2 regions of the Streptomyces sp. NPDC057002 genome follow, and region 1 is predicted to be linked to the other one. Evidence: riboswitches for the same ligand, from Rfam matches in the RefSeq annotation. Region 1 holds a riboswitch; the other holds the start of a gene.
The links. A riboswitch is a leader RNA that binds a small molecule or an ion and turns the genes downstream of it on or off. The one in region 1 is predicted to bind glycine.
Positions count from the first base shown of each region.

Region 2: another riboswitch for glycine. It lies ahead of gcvP (aminomethyl-transferring glycine dehydrogenase); the one in region 1 lies ahead of gcvT (glycine cleavage system aminomethyltransferase GcvT).

Region 1 is NZ_JBHURZ010000008.1:298,568-302,770, reverse strand. It holds gene gcvT (glycine cleavage system aminomethyltransferase GcvT) at 1-993, opposite strand, end outside; glycine riboswitch at 1,033-1,159, opposite strand; glycine riboswitch at 1,161-1,261, opposite strand; gene ACFT32_RS34550 (AAA family ATPase) at 1,444-2,112, shown strand; gene ACFT32_RS34545 (enhanced serine sensitivity protein SseB) at 2,461-3,249, shown strand; gene ACFT32_RS34540 (enhanced serine sensitivity protein SseB C-terminal domain-containing protein) at 3,461-4,203, shown strand, end outside.
Region 2 is NZ_JBHURZ010000015.1:57,020-61,222, forward strand. It holds gene gcvP (aminomethyl-transferring glycine dehydrogenase) at 1-1,099, opposite strand, end outside; glycine riboswitch at 1,276-1,371, opposite strand; gene ACFT32_RS43255 (PRC-barrel domain-containing protein) at 1,485-1,859, shown strand; gene ACFT32_RS43260 (DNA polymerase IV) at 1,877-3,280, opposite strand; gene ACFT32_RS43265 (MerR family transcriptional regulator) at 3,425-4,108, opposite strand.

The DNA of each region.
Region 1 (4,203 bases):
CGTGGGGGAGGGGGCGCCGGAGGTGACCTCGCCGATCACCTCGCCGCCGGTGACGACCGGGTACCCGGCGCGCGGGACCCTACGGCCCTCGGCGACGAGGCCGACCAGGACGCGGGGCGGGTTCTGCTCGGCGCGCGCGGCGGCCTCGGTCAGGGCCTGGCGGCCCACGAAGTCGCCCTCCTTCTCGAACTTCACCACCCGGCCGAGTCCGGCGTCGAAGGGCGTCAGGGAGGTGCTCAGCTCGTGCCCGTACAGCGGCATGCCCGCCTCAAGGCGCAGCGTGTCGCGGCAGGACAGCCCGCACGGGACCAGACCGGCGCCCTCGCCCGCCTTGGTGAGGGCCTGCCACAGCTCGACGGCGTGCTCGGGCTTCACGAACAGCTCGAAGCCGTCCTCGCCGGTGTATCCGGTGCGGGCGATGAGGGCCGGGACACCCGCGACCGTGCCGGGCAGACCGGCGTAGTACTTCAGGCCGTCGAGGTCGGCGTCGGTGAGGGATTTCAGGATCCCCGGGGACTCCGGCCCCTGCACGGCGAGCAGCGCGTAGGCGTCCCGGTCGTCGCGCACCTCGGCGTCGAAGCCGGCGGAACGTTCCACCAGGGCGTCCAGGACCACCTGGGCGTTGGAGGCGTTGGCCACGACCATGAACTCGGGGGCCTCGGTCTCGGCCAGCCGGTACACGATCAGGTCGTCGAGGATGCCGCCGTCGGCCTGGCAGATCATGGTGTAGCGGGCGCGGCCGGGCTTGACCCCGCCGATGTTGCCGACCAGCGCGTGGTCGAGGAGGGCGGCGGCCCCCGGCCCGGTGACGGTGATCTCCCCCATGTGGGAGAGGTCGAACAGCCCGGCCTTCGTACGCACCGCGTTGTGCTCGTCACGCTCGGAGCCGTAGCGCAGGGGCATGTCCCAGCCGGCGAAGTCGGTCATCGTCGCGCCGAGCGCACGATGCAGGGCATCGAGCGCGGTGTGGCGGAGTTCTCCTGTACTGCTCATCGGTCGGTCGTCTCCCAAAGGCATGACGGGCGAGGTCGTTCCTCCCCATCTGTCATCGGAACCTGAGAGGTTCGCCATGACCACACGGGACACGGCTTGCACCTTGGGTGGGGCCACGCCGTTTCCCCGGACTCCGGAGAAGGGTGCGGCCCGCTTTTCAGATGTGCCTCGCCCGCGCGGTAACGGGGCCTGAGAGATTCAAGGGAGGGACTTGCTCCTTCGGCGCCCCAGCGTCGGACGGTGCTGGGGACTCTCCCGCGCGGATTCAAACGGCCGGTATGCAGTTGGCGCGCACATCATTGCACGCATCGTCGCGGGGTGGCAGGGGGACCACCCTGTAGCAGGCCTGTTGCAGGAAGAGGACTAAAACCAGAGACATCGGGCATTACCTTCTCTTTACACTCGGCGGGCATGGGACTCCGTACCTGGCCCCAGGGGAGGACGATCACGGTGAACAGGACCACCGCGTACGCCACGACGTCGGGCATCGCGCTGCCCGAGCAGCCGACCGCTCCGGTACGCGCGGCCTGCGGCCCGCAGCCGGTGCCGGTCGTCCGCGATCTGCGCGAGCGCGCCGGCCGCGGCCCGCACGCGCTGCTGTTCGGCCCCCGCGACATCGTCGTGGTCACGGGCCTGCCAGGCAGCGGCAAGTCCACGCTGATGCGGCGCACCGTGCCGGGCCGGCGTATCGACTCCCAGGACACCCGCGACCACTGGGACCGCCGCATGCCGCGCGCCCTGCCGTACGCGGTCTACCGCCCGCTCGTCCGCCTCGCCCACTACGCCGGGCTGCGGCGCGCCCTGCGCACCGGCGAGGGCGTCGTCGTGCACGACTGCGGCACACAGGCCTGGGTCCGCCGCTGGCTCGCCCGCGAGGCCCGCCGCCGGGGCGGCACGCTGCATCTGCTGATGCTCGACGTCACCCCCGAGCAGGCCCTGGCCGGCCAGCGCGACCGCGGCCGCGGTGTGTCGCGGTACGCGTTCCTGCGCCACCGCGCGGCCACCCACCGCCTCCTGCGAGAGGTGGAGCGCGGCGAACTCCCCACGGGCTGCGGCTCGGCGATCCTCGCCGACCGCGACGCGGCGAACACCCTGCACCGCATCGCCTTCGCGGGCTGACGGCCCCGGCCCGTGAACCGGCGCGGACGGGACCGGCCGTCCGCGGCCGGCGGCTCTGGTCACAGGGCTGGCGGCCGCGGTGGGTGAGCCGGGTTCACAGGGCCGGCGGCCGCAGGTGGTCAGCCGTGTTCGTGGGGTCGGCGGCCGTGGTCGGTGAATCGTGTTCATGGGGCAGGCGGCACGGGTCGGTGAACCGTGTTCATGGGCGGGCAACCGTGGTCGGTCGGCCCGGAGAGCAACGGACCGTTCGCCCGCGGCCCCCCATCGTGGTTCACGGGGTGGCCGTCCCCCGTTCCCGAGCCGCTAGCCTTTGAGCCACAGCAGTGGTTCCAGGCAGGCGGTAGGCAGATGGACTTCCCGGCGGACTTCTCCGCGGACTTCCCGGCGCAGACGCAGACACACCCGCACGGCGGATGGCCCGGCAACGAGCTGGAGGAGGTGCTCTCGGCCTCCCTCGGCGCCGGCCCCTCGGCCGGCGGGCGGATCGTCGAGGTGCTCGGCCGGAGCTTCGTGTGGATCCCGCTGCCCAGCGGCGGCGGCCCGCAGAGCGGCCCCCTCGACCTCCCCGGCATGGAGATCGAAGGCCAGGCGTACGTCCCGGTGTTCAGCTCCGAGGAGCAGTTCCGCCAGGTCGTCGGCTCGCACATGTCGTACACCATCGCGCCGGCCGTGGAGTTCGCCCGCGGTCTGCCCCCGCACGCGGGGATGGTCATCAACCCGGGCGGCGTCGTCGGCATCCCGCTCCCGCCGTCGGCCGTCGCCGAGCTGTGCCGGGCCGGCCGGACCCCGCTGGACGGCCCAGCGAGCGGCGGCCGGGTGCGCCTCTTCGAGCCCGACTGGCAGGACGACCCGGTGGACTTCCTCGCCGCCGCCTCCGCCGAGTTCGAGGCGATCGGCGTCGTCGTCACCGCCCGCCGCTGCCTCGCCGCGATCGAGACCGCCGATCCGGTGATGTTCGTCGGCGTCGAACTCTCCCAGTGGGAAGGCGACCTGCGCGCCCTCCCCCTGGAGGCCCTCACCCGCGCCGTCACCGCCGCCCCGGCTCCCTGGCCGGTCAACCTGGTACTCCTGGACGTCGCGGAGGACCCGGTGGGCGAGTGGATGCGGGACAGGGTCCGGCCCTTTTACCAGCGGTAGGTCAGATACCTCAGGGGCGCGGGACGGTACCATCATGCGGCTCCGCCGCGTGGGCGCGCCCGACCACATACGACCCGCACCCGCCGACCGGCACCAAGCTCCGAGCCCCCGCACGGGCTTAAGCTAGGTGCACGGCTGGCACGAGGGTGTTGTACGAAGGGGCGATAGAAAAGTGAGCGCTGGCACTGCCGCGGCCGGACAGGTCGAGCACATGCTGCGCCAGGTCACGCCCGGGCGTTATGACGCCTACGAGGCCCTCCTGCGCGCGCTCGCGACCCCGCACAGCGGCCAGATCTGGATGCTCCTGTGGCACGGCCAGGCCGGATCCCCCGACGCCCAGTACGGAAACATGGAGGTCCAGGGCTACGGCTACGCCCCCTGTGTGACCTCCGCCCAGGAGCTCTCGGCGAGCGGCTGGAACCGCAGCTACGAGGTCGTCGACGGAATCGACGTGGCCCGCGCCCTGTACCCCGACCACTACGGCCTCTGGCTCAACCCGCACGCCCCGGGCGGCGGCGTCGGCATCCCCTGGCTCGACCTGCGCCGGATCGCCACGGGCCTGGACCGCCAGCCCGCCGGACCCCTGCGGCTGTCCGAACCGGCCATCGAGATCCCGCAGTTCTACGCCCTGCTCGCGCAGAACGCCCACCGCACCCCGGCCGTCCGGTCGCTGCGCCGGGCCTGGGTGCAACCGGCGCTCGGGGCGCCGTATCTCGCCATCGGACTCGATGTCTACGACACCTCGCCGCCGGCCGTGGATTCGGTGCGCGCGATGATGCAGCAGTCCCTCGGCGCCGTACCGGACGGGCTCCCTGTCTCGACCGTCGCGATGTCCGACGAGCATGACCCGGTCGCCATGTGGCTGCGCACCGGCGCACGCCCCTTCTACGACCGTGAGGCCCACGCCACCGCCCCTGTCCAGGCGCCGGTTTCGGGCTACGGATACCCCCCTGC
Region 2 (4,203 bases), on a different contig from region 1:
CGATGCTCCTCAGGCCCTCCGGCCCGTGGTAGACGGCGTACATGCCGGCCATCACGGCGAGCAGCACCTGGGCGGTGCAGATGTTGCTGGTGGCCTTCTCACGACGGATGTGCTGCTCACGCGTCTGCAGCGCCAGCCGGTAGGCCTTGTTCCCGTCGGCGTCCACGGACACACCGACGAGCCGCCCGGGCAGGCTGCGCGCCATCTTCTCCCCGACGGCCATGTAACCGGCGTGCGGTCCGCCGAAGCCCATCGGCACACCGAACCGCTGCGTCGTACCGACCGCGATGTCCGCGCCGAGCTCACCGGGCGACTTCAGCAGGGCCAGCGCGAGTAGATCGGCGGCGACGGTGACGAGCGCCCCGAGCTCGTGCGCCTGGTCGATGACCGGCTTGATGTCCCGTACGGCTCCGGAGGCGCCCGGGTACTGGATCAGCACGCCGTTGATCTCGCGCTCGGCGATCTCGGCGGGGATGCCGTCCCCGAGATCGGCGACGACGACCTCGACACCGGTCGGCTCGGCCCTGGTCTCGATCACGGCGATGGTCTGCGGCAGCGCGTCCGCGTCGACCAGGAACAGACCCTTCTTGTTCTTGCCCAGCCGCCGCGACAGCGCCATGGCCTCGGCCGCCGCGGTGCCCTCGTCGAGCAGGGAGGCGCCGGAGGTCGGCAGTCCGGTCAGGTCGGCGACCATGGTCTGGAAGTTGAGCAGCGCCTCGAGCCGGCCCTGCGAGATCTCCGGCTGGTAGGGCGTGTAGGCCGTGTACCAGGAGGGGTTCTCCATGACGTTGCGCATGATGACCGGCGGCGTGAACGTGCCGTAGTAGCCGAGCCCGATCATGGAGCCGAGGACCTGGTTGCGGTCGGCGAGGGAGCGCAGCTCGGCGATCACCTCGGCCTCGCTGCGGGCGCCCGGCAGGTCCAGTGCCTCGGCGCTCTTGATCACGGCCGGAACGGCGGCGGCCGTCAGCTCATCCAGCGAGCCGTAGCCGACGTGCGCGAGCATCTTGGCGCACGCCTCGTGGTCGGGGCCGATGTGGCGCTGCTCGAAGGGAACTGCCTCTTCGAGCTCGGAGAGCGGAATGCGATGGGCGGTCATATGCGGAGGCCTCCTGGTCTGACACGACCTTCGAGGGGCACCACGGCACGGGTACCCGGACGGCCTCCCCCTCTGTCATGTCAACCTGAGAGCTTCACCGGATCGCCCGAAGGCCTCCGGCTTTCACCGTCGGTGAGAGCGGAAGCCGTGACATCCGCCCTGCTTTCCAGAGTGACCTCGTCCGTGCGGTACGTGAGCCTGAGAGATTCCGGGGAGGATTTGCTCCTTCGGCGCCTCCGATGATGTCTGGAGGACTCTCCCGCACGGGGTCAGCAGCCGTTGTCAGCCTACCAGCGCGGCCAACGCACGAACCTTCGAGTGGCCACCTCCTCGAATGTGCCGTTTTGTAGTGGTTACGGATGAGTTGCGACCATGTGGAGGGCCCGTGCGAACCGATATCGATCCGCGCAACCTGATCGGCCGCAAGGCGTTCGACCGCAATGGAACCAGGATCGGCACGATCGACGAGGTGTACCTCGACGACGCCACCGGCGTGCCGGAGTGGGCGGCCATACGGACCGGCCTGTTCAGCCGGGACGCCTTCGTCCCCCTGGAGCCCAGCGAACTGATCGACGGCGCCCTCCACGTGCCCTTCGACCGCGCCCTCATCAAGGACGCCCCCGACTTCGGCGTGGGCCGCCACCTCTCCCCGGAGCAAGAACTCCAGCTCTACCACCACTACGGCCTCGACGTCGCCGCCCCTCCCCCGCTTCAGGACCACGACTTCGGCAAACTGGCCGGCACCGACGAGACGGCCTGAAGCCCCCGACGGGCCGCCTAAGGGGCGGCGGAGCGCAGCCCCACACCCCCGGAGTCACCATCCGGCTCATCGCCCCCCTGCGGCTCTCGTAACACCAGCGGCAACGGATCCGCCGGCTCCAGCTCCGGATCGTCGACCCGGAAGGTGCGCACACGCCCGGGCTCCGAGTCGGGCGTCTCGAACCGTACGGTGACCCGTCCCAGGCCGCTGCCCTGCACCCACCCGTGCCCGAACCCGGCATGCCGCACATCGTGCCCGGCCGGCCAACGCCGCTCGGCCGGCGCGGGCCGCTCCTCGACCGGCGCCGCGGAGTGCTCCTCGACCGGGTCCTCCGCGACCGCCCGCTGACCGGCCGCCTGCGCGAACAGGTCCTCCTGCGTGTAGTCGGCGAGCCCGCTGACGCCCACCCCGAGCAGCCGCACGCCGCCCGTCGTGTCGACCGAGTCCAGCAGTCTGGCCGCCGCCTCACGGATCACCCCGGGATCGTCCGTCGGCCCCCGCAGCGTCTCGGAACGGGTGCGCGTCGAGAAGTCGTACCGCCGCACCTTCAGCACGATGGTCCGCCCGGACAGCCCGGCCTCGCGCAGCCGCCGTACACAGCGGTCGGCGAGCCGCTGCACCTCCAGCCCGACCCGCAGCCGGTCGTGGATGTCCACGTCGTAGGTGTCCTCGACCGACACCGACTTCGCTTCCCGCTCCGCCACCACGGGCCGGTCGTCCCGCGCCAGGGCCATGGCGTAGAGCCCGTGCCCGTGCGCCTTCCCCAGCAGCCGCACCAGTTCGTCCTCACCGGCCTCGGCGATCTCCTCGACCGTGGTGATCCCGGCCCGCCGAAGATGGTCGCCCGTGGCCGGCCCGACTCCCGGCAGGGTCCGCACCGACATCGGCCCCAGCATGGCCCGCTCCGTCCCCGGCTCGATCATCACCAGCCCGTCGGGCTTGGCCTGCTCCGAGGCGATCTTCGCGAGCATCTTGCACGCGGCCAGCCCCACCGACCCCGTGAGTCCGGTGACGGCCCTGATGTCCGCACGCAGTTTCACCCCGGCCAGCCGCGCCGACCGCTCGTCCCAGGCCGTCCCACCGGCTTCCAGGTCCACGAACGCCTCGTCCAGGCTCAACGGCTCCACCAGCGGCGACAGCGCCCGCAGCAGCTCCATCACCCGCTCGCTGATCGCCCGGTAGAACCCGAAGCGCGGCACGAGATACGCGGCGTTGGGCGCGAGCCGCCGGGCCTGCGCCATGGGCAGCGCCGAGTGCACCCCGAAGACCCGGGCCTCGTACGACGCGGTCGCGACCACACCCCGCGGCCCGAGTCCGCCCACGACCACGGCCTTCCCGCGCAGGCTCGGCTTGGACGCCTGCTCCACCGAGGCGAAGAAGGCATCCATGTCGAGATGCAGGATCGTGGGCGCGGTTCTCACAACTCCGATGCTGCCCTACGCCACTGACAACGCACCTGCGACGCCGTGCCGAACCGCCCCGACCACCCCGGCAGATACCGCTTGCGGCCCAGCGCGGAAACGTCCCGCCTACCGCGGCCGCACCACACCGCACCGTCCAGCGGGTCAGACGGCCCGGTTCCGCCGCCGCGCCAGCTCGTCCGCCGGATTGGGCCCGACCAGGGTCTCGCCGGTGTCGATCCGCTCCCCGTGCAGCTGGGACAGCGCGCTCTCGACGTCCCGCCACACCACACCCACCGCGATCCCGAAGACGCCCTGGCCCCCTTGGAGCAGGGCGTGGACCTCGTCCGGCGAAGTGCACTCGTAGACCGTCGCGCCATCGCTCATCAGCGTCATCCGCTCCAGGTCGCGGAAACCGCGTTCCCTGAGGTGCTGGACGGCTGTGCGGATGTTCTGCAGCGACACCCCGGTGTCGAGGAACCGCTTGACGATCTTCAGGACGACGACGTCCCGGAAGCTGTACAACCGCTGTGTCCCGGACCCGTAGGCGGGGCGCACACTCGGCTCGACGAGACCGGTGCGCGCCCAGTAGTCCAGCTGCCGGTAGGTGATACCGGCGGCCGCGCAGGCCGTGGGGCCGCGATAGCCGATCTGCTCGGACGCCATGGACGTCGTCCCTCCGCTGCTCGGCACCGCCGACGGTCGCTGCGGAGCATGCTCGGCCGTACCGTCGGGCTGGGGATACCCCCCACCCGAAAGGAGCCGAGAGCCGGGGGGAGCGTACGGACCACTCGCCCTGAGACTGCGCTCGGGGCCGCCCCCAGCCGTACCGTCGCCGCTGCTTCTCACGCCGACCTCCGTCCTTGACCTGCCTTCTCGACGGTAGGCAGTCACCCGGGGTGCGTCAACGATCGCCACACTCGCCACGCCGAGTGATAATCACC